DNA from 2 places in the Streptomyces sp. Tu6071 genome. Region 2 is predicted to be linked to the other one. Evidence: riboswitches for the same ligand, from Rfam matches in the RefSeq annotation. Region 2 holds a riboswitch; the other holds the start of a gene.

Region 1 (7,857 bases), 1.7 Mb from region 2:
GCCACCCCGCCCGAGTCCGCCGCCCCGCCCGAGCCCGCCCCCCTTTCCGCCCGCGACCGCGACGTCCTCGCCCTCGAAGGCGAGAGCTTCACCGGGCCCGGGGCCAAGGAGCGGGCCGTCCGCGAGCGCCTCGGCATGTCGCCGACCCGCTACTACCAGCTCCTCAACGCCCTGCTCGACGACCCCGCCGCCGAGGCGCACGCCCCCGTCACGGTCCACCGCCTGCGCCGCGTCCGGGAGGCACGCCGTGCGGAGCGGTGAGGCGGACGCCCGCCGGGCGGCCTAGAGTCGGCGCATGACCGCAGCGCCTGACCCGCACTCCTCCCGTTCCCCGCTCCCCGAGCCCGTGACCGAGGCCGGGCGGGCGGGGCTGCGCGCCGTTCTCGACCAGCCCTCGGCCGCCGTCGTGGCGCTCGACTTCGACGGCACGCTCGCCGACATCGTCCCGGACCCCGACTCCGCGCGCGCCCGCCCCGGCGCCGTCGACGCGCTCGCCCGCCTCGCGCCGCACGTCCGCTCCCTCGCCGTCGTCACCGGCCGCCCCGCCGAGACCGCCGTCCGCTACGGCGGCTTCGCGCACGTCCCCGGGCTCGAACACCTCGTCGTCCTCGGCCTGTACGGCGCCGAGCGCTGGGACGCCGCGAGCGGCGAACTCACCGCCCCGCCCCCGCCCCCCGGACTCACCGCCGCGCGCGCCGAACTCCCCGCCGTCCTGGCCGAGCACGGGAACCTCCCCGGACTGTGGACCGAGGACAAGGGCCAGGCCGTCGCCGTGCACACCCGCCGCGCCGAGGACCCGCAGGGCGCGTACGACGCACTGCTCGCCCCGCTCACCGCGCTCGCCGCACGCCACGGCCTCATCGTCGAACCGGGCCGCATGGTCCTGGAGTTGCGCCCGCCCGGCATGGACAAGGGCAAGGCCCTCACGACCTACCTCGACGAGGTCGGCGCCGCCTCGGTCCTCTACGCCGGGGACGACCTCGGCGACCTCGCCGCCTACGCCGCCGTCGAAGCGGGCCGCCCCGCCCGCCCCGGCCTCCTCCTCGCCTCCGGCACCGAGGTCCCCGAACTCACCGACCGCGCCGACCTCCCCCTCGCGGGCGGCCCGGAAGAGGTCGTCGCCTTCCTGTCCGCTCTGGCCGACACGCTGTCCTGACCCCCGGGGGGCCTGGGCGGGCCTACGCCCCGCCCAGCGCCTCCAGTTGCTCCATGAACCACTTCGCCGGCGGCAGCGCCGTCGCGGCCTCCGCCAGCCGCTTCGTGCGCGCCGACCGGGCCTCCGGGTCCTGGGTCAGCGCCGTGTGCAGCGCCTCGGCCGTCGCCGAGACGTCGTACGGGTTCACCACCACCGCGTCCGCGCCCAGCTCCTCGTACGCCCCCGCCTCCCGGGACAGCACGAGCGCCACGCCCGCGTCCGAGACGACCGGGACCTCCTTCGCCACGAGGTTCATGCCGTCGCGGATCGGGTTGACCAGCGCGACGTCCGCGAGACGGTACGCCGCGAGCGAGCGCGGGAAGTCGTCGTCGACCTTGAGGAGGACGGGCGTCCAGTCCGCCGTGCCGAACTCGTCGTTGATGTCCTGCGCGACCCGCTCCACCTCCGCCGTGTACGCCCGGTACACCTCCAGGTCCTGCCGGGACGGGTACGCGAAGGCGAGGTGCACGACCTGCCCGCGCCAGTCCGGGCGGTCCGTCAGCAGGCGCCCATACGCGTGGAGTCCGCGCACGATGTTCTTCGACAGCTCCGTACGGTCCACCCGCACGATCGTGCGCCGCCCCTCGCCGCCGATCTCCCGGCGCAGCGCAGCGATCCGCTCGTCGACGTCCTCCTGGTGCGCGCGGTCGCGCAGGAAGTCGGCGTCCGCGCCGAGCCCGTGCACCGCGACCTCGGTCCGGCCCGTGCCCCCGACGAGCGCGTCCGCGCAGGCCGTGAAGGCGTCCGCCCAGCGGCGCGTGAGGAAACCCGCGTGGTCCGCGCCGAGAATCCCGCGCAGCACCTGCTCCGCCACGTCGTCGGGCAGCAGCCGGTAGTAGTCGAGCGGCGCCCACGGCGTGTGCGAGAAGTGCGCGATGCGCAGATCGGGGCGCAGCGCGCGCAGCATCCCCGGCACGAGCACGAGGTGGTAGTCCTGCACGAGCACCGCCGCGCCCTCCGCCGCCTGCGCCGCGAGCGCCTGCGCGAAGGCGCGGTTGTACGACTCGAACGAGGCCCAGCGCGCGCGGAACTCCGGGCCGAAGGCGGGCTCCAAGGGGGTCTGCCACAGCATGTGGTGGGCGAACCACAGCACGGAGTTGGCGATGTCGTTGTACGCCTCGTGCTGCGTACGCGGATCGATCCCCAGCATGTGGACACGGCGCCCGCCCGTGTCCGCCGGGTCCAGCTCCGCGCCCGAGCGCCGGGCCGCCTCGCGGTCCGCGTCGCTCAGCGCGGCGCACACCCACACCGCGTCGACCTCGGGACCGATCGCCGAGAGCCCCGAGACGAGCCCCCCGCCGCCGCGCTTGGCCGTCAGCTCGCCGTGCGCGTCGAACGCGTACGAGACGGGGCCGCGGTTGGAGGCGAGGAGGACGGCGGCGCCGGTGCCGGTGGGGCGGGTGGGGTCGTCAGTAGGCATGGTGCATTCCTCGCCTCGGGATCATGGGCTCAAACGTGCGAACTGTGCGGGAATCGGCATCCGCCCCCACCGCCGTGTTCCGCCGCGCCACCTGCGCGGCCCCGCCCCGGGCGCCGCCGCGGGAACCCGCCCGGCGGCACTCCCCGTACGCGTCCGGTGACGCGCCCCCGCGGGCCCGGCGGCACCCCCGCACCCCTCCGGTGGCGCCCCGCCTCAGGCCGCCGCCCTGCGCTCCGTGTACTCCGGGATCTCCCGCATCGGCGGCCGTTCCTCCGTGTCCACCGCGTGCGTGTGCGCCTCGAAACCGCCCTCCGGCAGGCGGTCGAACTGGGTCAGCTCGGGGCGTACGAGATGGCCGCGCGCGAGCCGCACCTGCGCCGTGCGGTAGATCGTCGCCGCCATGCGGCCCAGCGCCTGCCCGTCCTGGTGGCGGTGCACCCGCACCCCGACGTCCACCTGCGCGAGCGCGTCGAGCCCCACGGTGTGCAGCGCGTCCACGAGGAGGCCCAGCTCGACGCCGTACCCCACCGGGAACGGCAGCTGTTCGAGCAGGGAGCGCCGCCCCGCGTACTCGCCGCCCAGCGGCTGCACGAAACCCGAGAGCCGCGGCCAGTGCATGTTGAGCAGCGGGCGCGCCATGAGTTCGGTGACACGGCCGCCCTGCCCCGGTTCCGCGCCGAGCGGACGGTCGTACATCGCCTTCACGAGGTGCACGTCCTGCTCGGCGAGGAGCGGGCCGAGGATGCCGGTCACGAAGGCGGAGCTGAAGTCCTTGAGGTCCGCGTCCACGAAACAGATCAGGTCGCTGTCGGTCGCGAGGAGCGAGCGCCACAGCACCTCGCCCTTGCCCGGCAGGGCGGGCAGGCGCGGCAGCACGGCGTCCCTGTGCACGACCCGCGCCCCGGCCGCGCGCGCGAGCTCCGCGGTGCGGTCCGTGGAGCCCGAGTCGAGCACGACGAGTTCGTCGACGAGCGGGACGGCTTCGACGAGTTCACGCCGGATGACGTCGACGATCGCGCCGACGGTCGCCTCCTCGTTCAGCGCGGGGAGGACGACGGCCACCGAGGCCCCCGTGGCGCGTTTGAGCGCGGCGAGACGTTCCACGGGCCAGTCGTTCGCGGTCCAGGAGCGGTGCTCCAGCCAGCGTTCCACCTCTTCGATCACGGCGTCTGTCCCCTCGTGCGTGCGGACCCGCTGGGGGCCCTTCGACTGCCGCCCCTTGCGGAGGGCGCCGATGAGACCTTCATCTCGGCGTGCGGACGGCTCTCTCCACGATCCAGGGCTTCGGTTACAGTCTTGAACAACGCGGGTGACCATCCCATGTCGGGGTGCGCTGTCACCTTGTGTCACAAACGCCCCGGGTCCGAAGCCCGGGTGCCACAACGCTCATCCAGAGGGGCAGAGGGATACGGCCCGTTGAAGCCCCGGCAACCCTCCAGCCAGTCTCCGCGCGGTTCACCGATACCGCCACCGAAGGCCCTGGCTCGGGAAGGTGCCAATTCCGTCTCGCGGCGAGATGCGCCGCGGGGAAGATGAGGAGAAAGGGCCTCCCCATGGCTGTGCAAGCCGCCGAAATCCCGCAGAACACCACCTCCGCCGTCGACCTCGGCCCCGCTGTCGCGCTCTCGTGCCGCGAGTGCGGCGAGCGCTTCCCGCTCGGCCCGGTCTTCGCCTGCGAGAGCTGCTTCGGACCCCTCGAGGTCGCCTACGAGCTGCCCTCCGGCGACGTCGAGGAACTGCGCCGCACGATCGAGGCCGGCCCCAAGAACATCTGGCGTTACGCACCGTTGCTGCCCGTGCCCGCGGACGTGGCGAGCCACCCCAACACCAACCCCGGACTCACGCAACTCGTGAAGGCGGACCGGCTCGCCAAGGAACTCGGCGTCACCGGCGGCCTCTACGTCAAGGACGACTCCGGGAACCCGACGCACTCCTTCAAGGACCGCGTCGTCGCGATCGCCGTCGAGGCCGCGCGCGCCTTCGGCTTCACGACGCTGTCCTGCTCCTCCACGGGCAACCTCGCGGGCGCCGTCGGCGCCGCCGCGGCCCGCGCCGGCTTCCGCTCCTGCGTCTTCATCCCGCACGACCTGGAGCAGGGCAAGGTCGTCATGGCCGCGGTCTACGGCGGCGACCTCGTCGGCATCGAGGGCACGTACGACGACGTGAACCGCTTCTGCTCCGAGCTGATCGGCGACCCGCTCGGCGAGGGCTGGGGCTTCGTCAACGTCAACCTGCGCTCGTACTACGGCGAGGGCTCGAAGACGCTCGCGTACGAGATCTGCGAGCAGCTCGGCTGGGAGATCCCCGACCAGATCGTCATCCCGGTCGCCTCCGGCTCGCAGCTCACGAAGATCGACAAGGGCCTCAAGGAACTGATCAGGCTCGGTCTCGTCGCGGACAAGCCGTACAAGATCTTCGGCGCGCAGGCCGAGGGCTGTTCGCCGGTCTCGACCGCCTACAAGGCCGGGCACGACGTCGTGCGCCCGCAGAAGCCGAAGACGATCGCGAAGTCCCTCGCGATCGGCAACCCGGCGGACGGCCCCTACGTGCTCGACATCGCCCGGCGTACGGGCGGCGCCGTCGAGGACGTGGACGACGAGCAGGTCGTGGACGCGATCAAGCTCCTGGCGCGCACCGAGGGCATCTTCGCGGAGACGGCGGGCGGCGTCACGGTCGGTGTGACGCGCAAGCTCATCGAGAACGGGCAGCTCGACCCCGCCCTCACCACCGTGGTCCTCAACACCGGCGACGGCCTCAAGACCCTGGACGCGGTCGCCCCGACCACCGGGCCCACCGCGACCATCCGCCCCGACCTGGACGCCTTCCGCGCCGCCGGTCTCGCGGGCTGAGCCCCGTCCCCCTCGCACTCTCCTCTCCCGCGCTGCCCGAGAAAGGCCACGCCATGAGCGTTTCCGTTCGTATCCCGACCATCCTGCGCACCTACACCGGCGGCCAGGCGGAGGTCCCCGCCGAGGGCGCCACCGTCGCCGAGGTCATCGCCGACCTGGAGCGCCACCACACCGGCATCTCCGCCCGCGTCCTCGACGACGACGGCAAGCTCCGCCGCTTCGTGAACCTCTACGTCAACGACGACGACATCCGCTTCGAGCAGGGCCTCGACACGGCCACCCCCGACGGCACGGGGATCTCGATCATCCCGGCGGTCGCCGGCGGCTGCTGAGCCGCTGCGCGGGGGCGGTCCCGGGGCCGTACGCACGCCTGCGGGGGCGGCCTCGGGCTGTACGCGCCCCCGCGCATGGGGCGGGTCCCCGAGTCGTACGCGCCCCCCGCAAGGGGGTGGTCGCGGCCGTACGCGCCCCCCGCGCCTGGCGGTCCTCTAACCGCCCGCACCTCTCGTCTCACCCCTGCCCCCTCCGCACCACAAGCGGAGGGGGCAATTCCATGGGATTCGCAGGAGTAGAGTCGGGGTATTGCTCCGCCCCTTTCTTCACGGCGGCTCCAGGAAACCCCGAGCGCCGCATGCGCACCTGTCGGAATCCTGGGAATCAATTCCGCTTTCCGCGCCGCCCATTTGCGGCTTTGCGTTCCTTTTGCCAGGCCCGACGTGTCCCGACCTTCCGTGAATTCTCCGGCCATGTCGGGATGCGATCCGGGCCGATTTCTCGTCCGACTGACCTGTTGCGGACGGCAGTTGGGCAGATACATTCAGCGGCGGTCGACGCGTTCCGGCGCACGCCCCCAAGGTCCCGCGGGGGTGAGGTCTGACCCGGGTGCGCGAAGTGCGTTCCTGTGCAAGGGCCAGTAATAGGGGAGTTAGGCATGGCTCAGGGCACCGTCAAGTGGTTCAACGCGGAGAAGGGCTACGGCTTCATCGCGGTCGACGGTGGTGCGGATGTATTCGTCCACTACAGCGCGATCCAGATGGACGGTTACCGCACCCTGGAGGAGGGTCAGCGGGTCGAGTTCGAGATCTCGCAGGGCCAGAAGGGCCCGCAGGCGGACATGGTCCGCGCTGCCGCCTGAACAGCGCTCCGACCGGTACGGGGCCGCACGGCCGCGTACGGCACGACATGACGAGCACGGGCGAGGGCCCGCACCCGGAGACGGGGGCGGGCCCTCGTCGCGCGTGCGGGCGGGGGCGGGGTCCGCGTCGCGCGTGCTGCCAGGGGCCGGGGCGGGTCCGCGTCGTGCCTGCTCGCGCGGGTGGGCGGGGTCTCGTCCCCCGTCCCGCGGTTCGCCGGGGCGGTGGGTGGCGTCCGTCGCCGCCACGCCCGCGCGCGTACACGCCCGGGTGGCATGGGACGGGTCCGGGTCGGGTAGGGCGCACTCAAGTGGCTTGCACTCGATGGGGCAGAGTGCTAATCATTAGCGTTAGCACTCTGATGGTGAGAGTGACAGAGAGACCGGGTCGGTGAGGCCCGGAGGCCCCGCCGTGGCAAGGAATTCGGCGCGGGTCCCAGGCCGTCCGTCGCGGGCGCCACACGGTCCCTCAGCCCACCCCGTGTCCTGGGAGGACCACTTCACATGGCCAAGATCATCGCGTTCGACGAGGAGGCGCGGCGCGGCCTTGAGCGCGGTATGAACCAGCTCGCCGACGCCGTCAAGGTGACCCTCGGCCCCAAGGGCCGCAACGTCGTCCTGGAGAAGAAGTGGGGCGCCCCCACGATCACCAACGATGGTGTCTCCATCGCCAAGGAGATCGAGCTCGAGGACCCGTACGAGAAGATCGGCGCCGAGCTGGTCAAGGAGGTCGCGAAGAAGACGGACGACGTCGCCGGTGACGGCACGACGACCGCGACCGTCCTGGCCCAGGCCCTGGTCCGCGAGGGCCTGCGCAACGTGGCCGCCGGCGCCAACCCGATGGCCCTGAAGCGCGGCATCGAGCAGGCCGTCGAGGCCGTCTCCGGCGCGCTCCTGGAGCAGGCCAAGGACGTGGAGACCAAGGAGCAGATCGCCTCCACCGCCTCCATCTCCGCCGCCGACACCCAGATCGGCGAGCTCATCGCCGAGGCCATGGACAAGGTGGGCAAGGAAGGCGTCATCACCGTCGAGGAGTCCCAGACCTTCGGTCTGGAGCTGGAGCTCACCGAGGGTATGCGCTTCGACAAGGGCTACATCTCGGCGTACTTCGCCACCGACATGGAGCGCATGGAGTCGTCGCTCGACGACCCGTACATCCTCATCGCCAACTCCAAGATCAGCAACGTGAAGGACCTCCTTCCGCTGCTGGAGAAGGTCATGCAGTCCGGCAAGCCGCTGCTGATCATCGCCGAGGACGTCG
Region 2 (7,857 bases):
GTCACCAAGCGGATCTGCCTCGGCCTCCAGCGCCGCGACAAGGAGAAGGTGCTGCACGGGCGCGAGTCCGGCGTCATCAAGCGCCTGCCGCACGGTGAGTTCATCGAGGTGCACGAGCCGCTCAGCGCCGAGCAGCGCTACACGCTCACCGCGCACGAGCAGGTCGCGCCCTTCGAGATCGGCGCGACCACCGACGAGAACGGTGTCCGGCGCAAGGTCTCCGGCGCGGAGAAGCTCCGCTCCAAGCTCTCCAAGGGCTACTACGGCGACGGGACGCAGATCCCGAAGCCGACGGAGGAGGAGTACAAGGAGATCACGAGCGGCCACGGCCACCACTGATCCCCGCACTGTCACGCGACACGCCACCTGAGGGCCCCGCCCCGTCCCACTTTCCCGGTGGGCGGACGGGGCCCTTCGCGCTGCCCGCGCGCCGATAAGGTGGGGGACGACGAAAGGCGGCCGGCGCCGCCCCCCCGTACCCACACACCAGGAGCGGCCATGAGCGCTGTGCACCCCGTCGGAGGCGACACCGCGGCGGACCGCTCCTGGCCGGCCGTACTCGACGGACTCCTCTCCGGCCGTGACCAGTCCGCCGCCGACACCGCCTGGGCGATGGACCGCATCATGCGGGGCGAGGCCACGGACGCGCAGATCGCCGGCTTCGCCGTGGCCCTGCGCGCCAAGGGCGAGACCGTCGAGGAGATCAGCGGCATCGTCGAGGCGATGTACGCGCACGCCCGCACCATCGAGGTCCCCGGCGAGACCGTCGACATCGTCGGGACGGGCGGGGACGGGGCCAAGACCGTCAACATCTCCACGATGTCCGCCGTCGTCGTCGCGGGGACCGGGGCGAAGGTCGTCAAGCACGGCAACCGCGCCGCCTCCTCCGCCTCCGGGGCCTCCGACGTCCTGGAGAAGCTCGGCGTCAACCTGGAGCTGAGCCCGGAGCGGGTCGCGCGGGTCGCCGAGGAGGCCGGGATCACCTTCTGCTTCGCCGTGAAGTTCCACCCGGCGCTGCGGTACGTCGCGGCGGCGCGCGGCGAGCTGGGCATCCGCACGACCTTCAACTTCCTCGGCCCGCTCACCAACCCGGCTCGCGTCCGGGCCCAGGCCACCGGGGTCGCCGACGCCCGGATGGCGCCGATCATGGCCGGGGTGCTCGCCGCCCGCGGCTCCTCCGCGCTCGTCTTCCGGGGCGACGACGGCCTCGACGAACTCACGACGGCGGCGACCTCGCGGGTGTGGATCGTCCAGGACGGCGCGGTGCGCGAGGAGGGCTTCGACCCGCGCGACGTCGGCCTCGCCCTCTCCCCGGTCTCGGCCCTGCGCGGCGGGGACGCCTCGCACAACGCGGAGGTGGCCCGCCGCCTCTTCGCGGGCGAGCGCGGACCGGTGAGGGACGCGGTGCTCCTCAACTCGGCGGCGGCGCTCGCGGCGCTCCGCCCGAGCGGGGAGCCGCTGGTGGACCGGATCAGGGAGGGCATGGGGCGGGCGGCCGAGTCGCTGGACTCGGGGGCCGCGGAGGCGGCGCTGGAGCGGTGGGTGCGCGCCAGCAACGCCTGAAGGCCCGCGACGGTACGGGCAGTACGGGCGGTACGGGACGAGGACCCGTACCGCCCGTTCCGCATTCTGGAACCCCCTGGGCGCGGGCCGGGGCGCTGTGGCAGGATGCTGGCAGGTCATGAGTGACAGCGCCTACGGCCCCGGCCTGCTGTCCGGCAACCCTCCGTCCGTGGCGGGGTGCCCCGGGTGAAGACCTGGCCGCAGGCAGCGAGGTCTGCGGCAAGCGCGGACCCCTCCGCGCCCGTCAGGGGCGTTGGCACACCTCCCTTTCGCGGGCGTCAGGCACCAGGGGTCCTGGTCGTCGAGGGAGCGGTTTTCCGTGAGCAAGCGAATGTCGTAGGGCGCACACCCTTCACCACGTCAGGGTGCGGCGCCCTTCGCCGTCATACGTCGCCGGGCACCGCGTACCGCCCGGAACCCCCCGCCTTCGCAGCTCGCCTTCCGCTGCCCTCCGCCTCACGTACGGGAGTTCGCCATGTCCGTTTCCGCCGCCTCCGCCGCTGCCACCTCCTTTGCCACCGCCCCCGCCGCGCCGCTGCCCGTCCTCGGCCGCGAGGTGCGCGTGCCGCTCGTCACCGGGGGTGAGGTCGAGTACGCCGCGCTCGACTACGCCGCGAGCGCCCCCGCCCTGGAGCGCGTCTGGAACGACGTCGCCGCCTACGCCCCGTACTACGGCAGCGTGCACCGCGGGGCCGGCTACCTCTCGCAGCTGTCCACCGAGCTGTTCGAGACCGCCCGCGCCGACGTCGCCGCTTTCCTCGGCTGCCGGGCGGATGACGAGCTGGTCTTCACGCGCTCCACGACCGACTCGCTCAACCTCCTCGCCGCCGCGCTCCCCGAGGGCTGTGAGGTGTACGTCTTCGAGACCGAGCACCACGCCTCGCTGCTGCCCTGGCGCACCGCCGCCGTCACCCACCTCGACGCCCCGCGCAGCCCCGCCGAGGCCGTCGCGACGCTGGAGAGCGCGCTGGAGGCCCGTACCGGCACCGGGGCCGCGCTCGTCTGCGTCACGGGCGCGTCGAACGTGACCGGGGAGCTGTGGCCCGTCGCCGAGCTGGCCCGGGTCGCGCACGCGCACGGCGCGCGGATCGTCCTCGACGCCGCGCAGCTCGCCCCGCACCACCCCGTCTCGCTCGGTGAACTGGACGTGGACTGGGTCGCCTTCTCGGGCCACAAGCTGTACGCGCCCTTCGGCGCGGGGGTCCTCGCGGGCCGCGCGGACTGGCTGGAGGACGCGGAGCCCTACCTCGCGGGCGGCGGCGCGAGCCGCGCCGTGAGCAGGCGCGCGGACGGCGGCGTGGACGTCGAGTGGCACACGGGCGCCGCGCGCCACGAGGCGGGCTCGCCGAACGTCATCGGCGCCTACGCGATCGCCTCCGCGTGCAAGGCGCTTACGGAGGCCGGTTTCGACGCGCTCGTCGCGCGCGAGCAGCAGCTCGTGGCGCGGGTGCGGGACGGGCTCGCCGCGATCGAGGGCATCCGCGTCCTCGGGCTCTTCGGTCCGGAGGCCGAGCGGGTCGGCGTGCTCTCCTTCGTCGTGAGCGGCTGGAACAGCTCGCACCTCGCGGCGGCGCTCTCGGCCGAGTACGGGATCGGCGTCCGCGACGGGCTCTTCTGCGCCCACCCGCTCGTCCGCACGCTGCTCGGCGCGGACGCCGGGGCGCCCGGCGAGTGCGGGGCGCCCGAGGGCGGCTCGCTCAACGCGGTGCGGGTCAGCTTCGGTGCCGGGACGCCCGACGAGCACGTGGAGCGCTTCCTCGGCGCGGTGCGCGAGCTGGTCGAGCAGGGCGCGCGGTGGACCTACCGCACCGAGGGCGGGCGCTGCGTGCCGGCGGTCTGAGCGGGACGCGGGGGAGGGGCGCCGGTCGTGGGACCGGCGCCCCTCCCTCGTACGTACGCGGGCGGGAGGCGGGTCTCCGCCCGGGAGGCGGGCCTCAGGAATCGAGGCCGATCGCGAAGGCGGCCTCCAGGTCGTGCTGCGAGTACGTGCGGAAGGCCACGTGCGTATCGGTCGCGGCGACGCCGGGGATCTTGCTGATCCGGTTCGGGATGATCTCGGCGAGGTCCTCGTGGCGGCCGACGCGGACCATCGCGATGAGGTCGTAGGAGCCGGTGACCGAGAAGACCTCGCTCACGCTGTCCAGCGCGGCGATGGACTCGGCGATCTCCGGGATTCGGTCGACGCTGGTCTTGATGAGCACGATCGCGGTGATCACGGCTGTTGGTCCCCTTCGCTGTCCTGGTGGGCCCACTTTAGTCCGGGCCTCCGTCCCCGCCGCGCGGTCCCGTCCACAGGCCGTAGGGTTACGGGCAACATAGACACGATCCGGCCGCACGAGCACGGGCACCCGCACCCTCAAGCGCACGACGACGAGAAGGAAGCGACGCAGACGATGACCGTTCCCCTGCCGACGGAGACCACGCGCTGGCGCTGCACGCTGTGCGGCAATCTCACCAGGTTCGACGTGAGCCGTTCATCGAAGGTCGTCGAGTACGTCCACCTCGACCTCGCCGGGAAACCGAACGTCGAGGAGCGCGAAGTCGTGAGTGAGACGATCGACTCGGTCCGCTGCCGCTGGTGCAACGCGGTGGACCAGATCGAACTGGTGGACAGGCCGGGGCCGGCCGCCTGAGAGCCGGCCCGCACGAGCGAGTGGGGTGAGGACATGGTGGAGGAAGCGAACGCCGAGCCCGCCGGTGCGCCCCACGGCGCGGAGCGGGACGGCCACGGGGACGGCGCCCGGGAGGGCGCGGGGCACGCGGAGGACGAGGCCGGGCATGAGGCGCGGGAGCACGGCGGGGACCGCGAGGGCGAGGCGCTGGACGGGCCGCTGCCCGAAGGTGTCAGGCACCGGGTCGTACGGTACGTGGCGACCGGATTCGGCGGCCTCACCGTCGGGGAACTCCCCGCGCAGCTGCGCCAGTACGCGCGGTTCACACCGAGCAGGCGGCTCAAGTACGCGGGCAACGCGATGGCCGCCGCGGTCGAGAACGACGCCGCCTTCCGGGCCCGGGTCGCGGAGCGGCTGTGCGCCGCGCAGCCGGAGTTGTGCGCGGCGCTGAACGAGGGCACTCCGCCGCCCGCCGCCGACCCCGTGGACGTCGCCGCCGTCGCGTACCTGCTGCGTCCCCCGGGCTGGCTCAAGCTCGTCGCCGCGGCCGGTGAGGAGGCCGAGCGGGCCGGGGCCGAGCGGATGGACGAGGCGGCCAGGGAGGAGCTGGACCGGCTGCGCGCGGAGCGCGACGAGGCGCGCGAGCGCGGGCGCGCGGACAGCGAGCGGCTGCGCGGCGAGGTCGAGGGGCTGCGCCGCGAGAGCGACGCGGTGCGGCGCAAGCTGCGGGCCGCGCAGAGCGACATCAAGCGCGGCGAGGCCGCGCTGCGCAAGGAGCAGGAGCGGGCCGAGGCCCAGCGCGCCGAGCTCCAGGCGCAGTTGAGCGCCGCCGAGAGCGAGACGCGGCGGGTGCGGGCCCGGCTCGGCGAGGTCGAGGCGGCCCTTGAGGCGAGCCGGAAGGCGACGCGCGAGGGGCGCAGCGTCGAGGACATGCGGCTGCGGCTGCTGCTCGACACCGTACTCGACGCGGCCCAGGGGCTGCGCCGCGAACTGGCGCTGCCGCCCGTCTCGGTACGGCCCGCGGAGACCGTGGACGCGCGGGAGCCGGCGAAGTTCAGCCCGAAGGACATCGCGGCCCGCGCGCTCGCCGAGGACGATCCGGCGATCCTGGACCAGTTGCTCGCGCTGCCGCAGGCGCATCTCGTCGTGGACGGGTACAACGTCACGAAAACCGGTTATCCGATGATGCCGTTGGAGAAGCAGCGGCTCCGGCTGCTCGGCGGGCTCTCGCAGCTCGCGGCGCAGAGCGGGGCCGAGGTGACGTGCGTCTTCGACGGGGCCGAACTCGCGGCCCCCGTGCTGCTCGCGCCGCCGCGCGGGGTGCGCGTGCTGTTCAGCAAGGCCGGGGTGACGGCGGACGAGTTGATCCGGCAGCTCGTGCGGGCCGAGCCGCCGGGGCGGCCCGTCGTCGTGGTCTCCACGGACAAGGAAGTGGCGGACGGCATCGCGAAGGCGGGGGCGCGCCCGGTGCCGAGCGTCATGCTCCTGAAGCGGTTGTCGCGGGGGTGACCCCTCTGCGGGGGGCCGGGGAACACATGTGCCCGGTATGGCTGTTGCGGCTCGGTTCGTATGATCTGTGACCGACGCGTTATCTGGTGTGCTTCGTGGGGCTTGGGGCGCGACGCTCGGTCAGTTCTTCGTCACCGCAGGTGGCTTGTGGGTAAAGAAACCCCGGAGTCGCAGGTTTTTACCGGTGAGGATTTGAACTGATCACAAGAAGGTCACTACTGTCGGCCCGAACTCTCGCTCGGTTGATCACCCATCCGGGGTGGCGGTGAGAGGGCACCGCCCACCGGTGGATCGGTAGGCGGCTGGAGGAAGAAGGAGCTCGCCTTCGTGGCGTCCCACCGTCGACCGAAGCAGCCGAGCCGCGCCCGCGTGACCGTGCTCACCGCGACCGCCGCTGCTGCCGTGGCCCTCACTTCGCAGGCCGCGCACGCAGACCCCAAGCCGACCAAGTCCGAGGTGAAGTCGAAGGTCGACAAGCTCTACGACGAAGCGGAGCAGGCGACCGAGAAGCTCAACGGGGCCACGGAGAAGCAGAAGAAGCTGGAGAAGGAGGTCGACGCCATCCAGGACAAGGTGGCGCGCGGCCAGGACGAGCTGAACGAGCAGCGGCAGTCGCTCGGCGCCGTCGCCGCCGCCCAGTACCGGTCCGGCGGCATCGACCCCTCCGTGCAGCTCTTCCTCTCCGCCGACCCGGACTCCTTCCTCCAGCAGGCCGGTGCCCTCGACCAGTTGAGCGCGCAGCAGACGCAGCAGCTCAAGCAGATCCAGGCCAAGCAGCGCAAGCTCGCCCAGGAGCGCAAGGAGGCCGCCGACAAGCTCGCCGACCTCGCCGACACGCGCAAGGAACTGGGCAAGAAGAAGAGCGAGGTCAAGGCCAAGCTCGCCGAGGCGCAGCGCATCCTCAACTCGATGACGGCCGCCGAGAAGGCCGCGATGCAGGCGGAGCAGGACCGCGCCAACCGCGCCAGCGAGCGCACCGCGCTCACTTCGGCCCCCGGCACCGTCGCCAACCCCGGCAAGGGCTCGGGCATGGCGGGCGCGGCGTTCTCCGCCGCCCAGTCGCAGCTCGGCAAGCCGTACGTCTTCGGCGCCACGGGCCCCAGCTCCTACGACTGCTCGGGCCTCACCTCCTGGGCCTACCGGCAGGCCGGGGTCTCGCTGCCCCGCACCTCGCAGGCGCAGGCGAACGCCGGGACCCGCATCTACTCGCAGAGCCAGCTCCAGGTCGGCGACCTCGTGCTCTTCTACGGCGACCTGCACCACATCGGTCTCTACGCGGGCAACGGCCAGGTGCTGCACGCCCCGCGCACCGGCACCGTCGTGCGCTACGAGTCGATCGGCAACATGCCCTTCCAGTTCGGCGTGCGCGTCTGAACCCCTGACGGCCGCGACGGCGTTCACCGGAGCCCCGGGAAGCACCCGCTTCCCGGGGCTCCGTCGTGTCCCGTACCGGCCGCGCCACACCCGCCCGATCGGGGGAATCCCGCGCCCCCGTGCTGACCCGGGGGACCCGCTGTGACCTGCGTGGGGGCGGCGGAAGGCGGACGAACTCGCCCAAAGCGCAAGTCCGTCGGTCGTTGGTGCCCGTCCCGGGGTGGGGCTACTGTCGGCGCGCGTTCCGGCACCGCCGCCGGGCTCCGGCCCGGCGCGCGTCCGGGACCCGCCCCGACGCACCGGGCGCCCGCGCCCGTGCCCCAGCGAAAGGACAGCGAACGCCGTGGCGTCTCACCGCCGTTCCCTCTCCACCGGGCGCACCGCGCGCGGCGCCGTCCTCACCGCCGCGGCAGCCGCCGCGCTCGCCGCCGTCCCGGCCGCGGCCCCCGCCGAGGCCGCCCCGCACCCCGACCGCCAGGAGGTCCGGGCGGGACTCGACCGGCTCTACGCCCAGGCGGAGCGCGCCACCGAGGCGTACAACAAATCCGACGAGCGTGCCGACAAGCTCCGCGTCACCGTGCGCCGCTCCACCGACGCCGTCGCCCGCGCCCAGGAACGCGTCAACACGATGCGCGGCGCCGTCGGTTCGCTCGCCGCCGCGCAGTACCGCTCCGGCGGCATCGACCCCGCCCTCGCGCTCCTGCTCACCTCCGACCCCGAGCGCTACCTGAGCCACGCGGCCCTCCTCGACCAGGTCGGCCACCAGCGCGCCGCCGAACTCGGCCGTCTCGTCGAGGCG

What was found. Region 2 has a riboswitch for S-adenosylmethionine ahead of STTU_RS25385 (aminotransferase class V-fold PLP-dependent enzyme). Riboswitches for the same ligand answer to the same signal wherever they lie in the genome.
Region 1: it holds a riboswitch for S-adenosylmethionine, as region 2 does, so the genes downstream of both, thrC (threonine synthase) here and STTU_RS25385 (aminotransferase class V-fold PLP-dependent enzyme) in region 2, are expected to answer to the same signal.

What each region holds. Positions count from the first base shown of each region.
Region 1 is NZ_CM001165.1:4,310,128-4,317,984, forward strand. It holds gene STTU_RS17985 (DUF3263 domain-containing protein) at 1-261, shown strand, start outside; gene otsB (trehalose-phosphatase) at 296-1,156, shown strand; gene STTU_RS17995 (alpha,alpha-trehalose-phosphate synthase (UDP-forming)) at 1,179-2,615, opposite strand; gene STTU_RS18000 (glucosyl-3-phosphoglycerate synthase) at 2,829-3,779, opposite strand; SAM riboswitch class I at 3,999-4,154, shown strand; gene thrC (threonine synthase) at 4,169-5,464, shown strand; gene STTU_RS18010 (MoaD/ThiS family protein) at 5,518-5,796, shown strand; gene STTU_RS18015 (cold-shock protein) at 6,396-6,599, shown strand; gene groL (chaperonin GroEL) at 7,101-7,857, shown strand, end outside.
Region 2 is NZ_CM001165.1:6,004,813-6,012,669, forward strand. It holds gene STTU_RS25375 (cytochrome b) at 1-339, shown strand, start outside; gene trpD (anthranilate phosphoribosyltransferase) at 499-1,563, shown strand; SAM riboswitch class IV at 1,678-1,795, shown strand; gene STTU_RS25385 (aminotransferase class V-fold PLP-dependent enzyme) at 2,039-3,403, shown strand; gene STTU_RS25390 (Lrp/AsnC family transcriptional regulator) at 3,498-3,779, opposite strand; gene STTU_RS25395 (hypothetical protein) at 3,957-4,196, shown strand; gene STTU_RS25400 (NYN domain-containing protein) at 4,230-5,684, shown strand; gene STTU_RS25405 (C40 family peptidase) at 6,012-7,058, shown strand; gene STTU_RS25410 (C40 family peptidase) at 7,402-7,857, shown strand, end outside.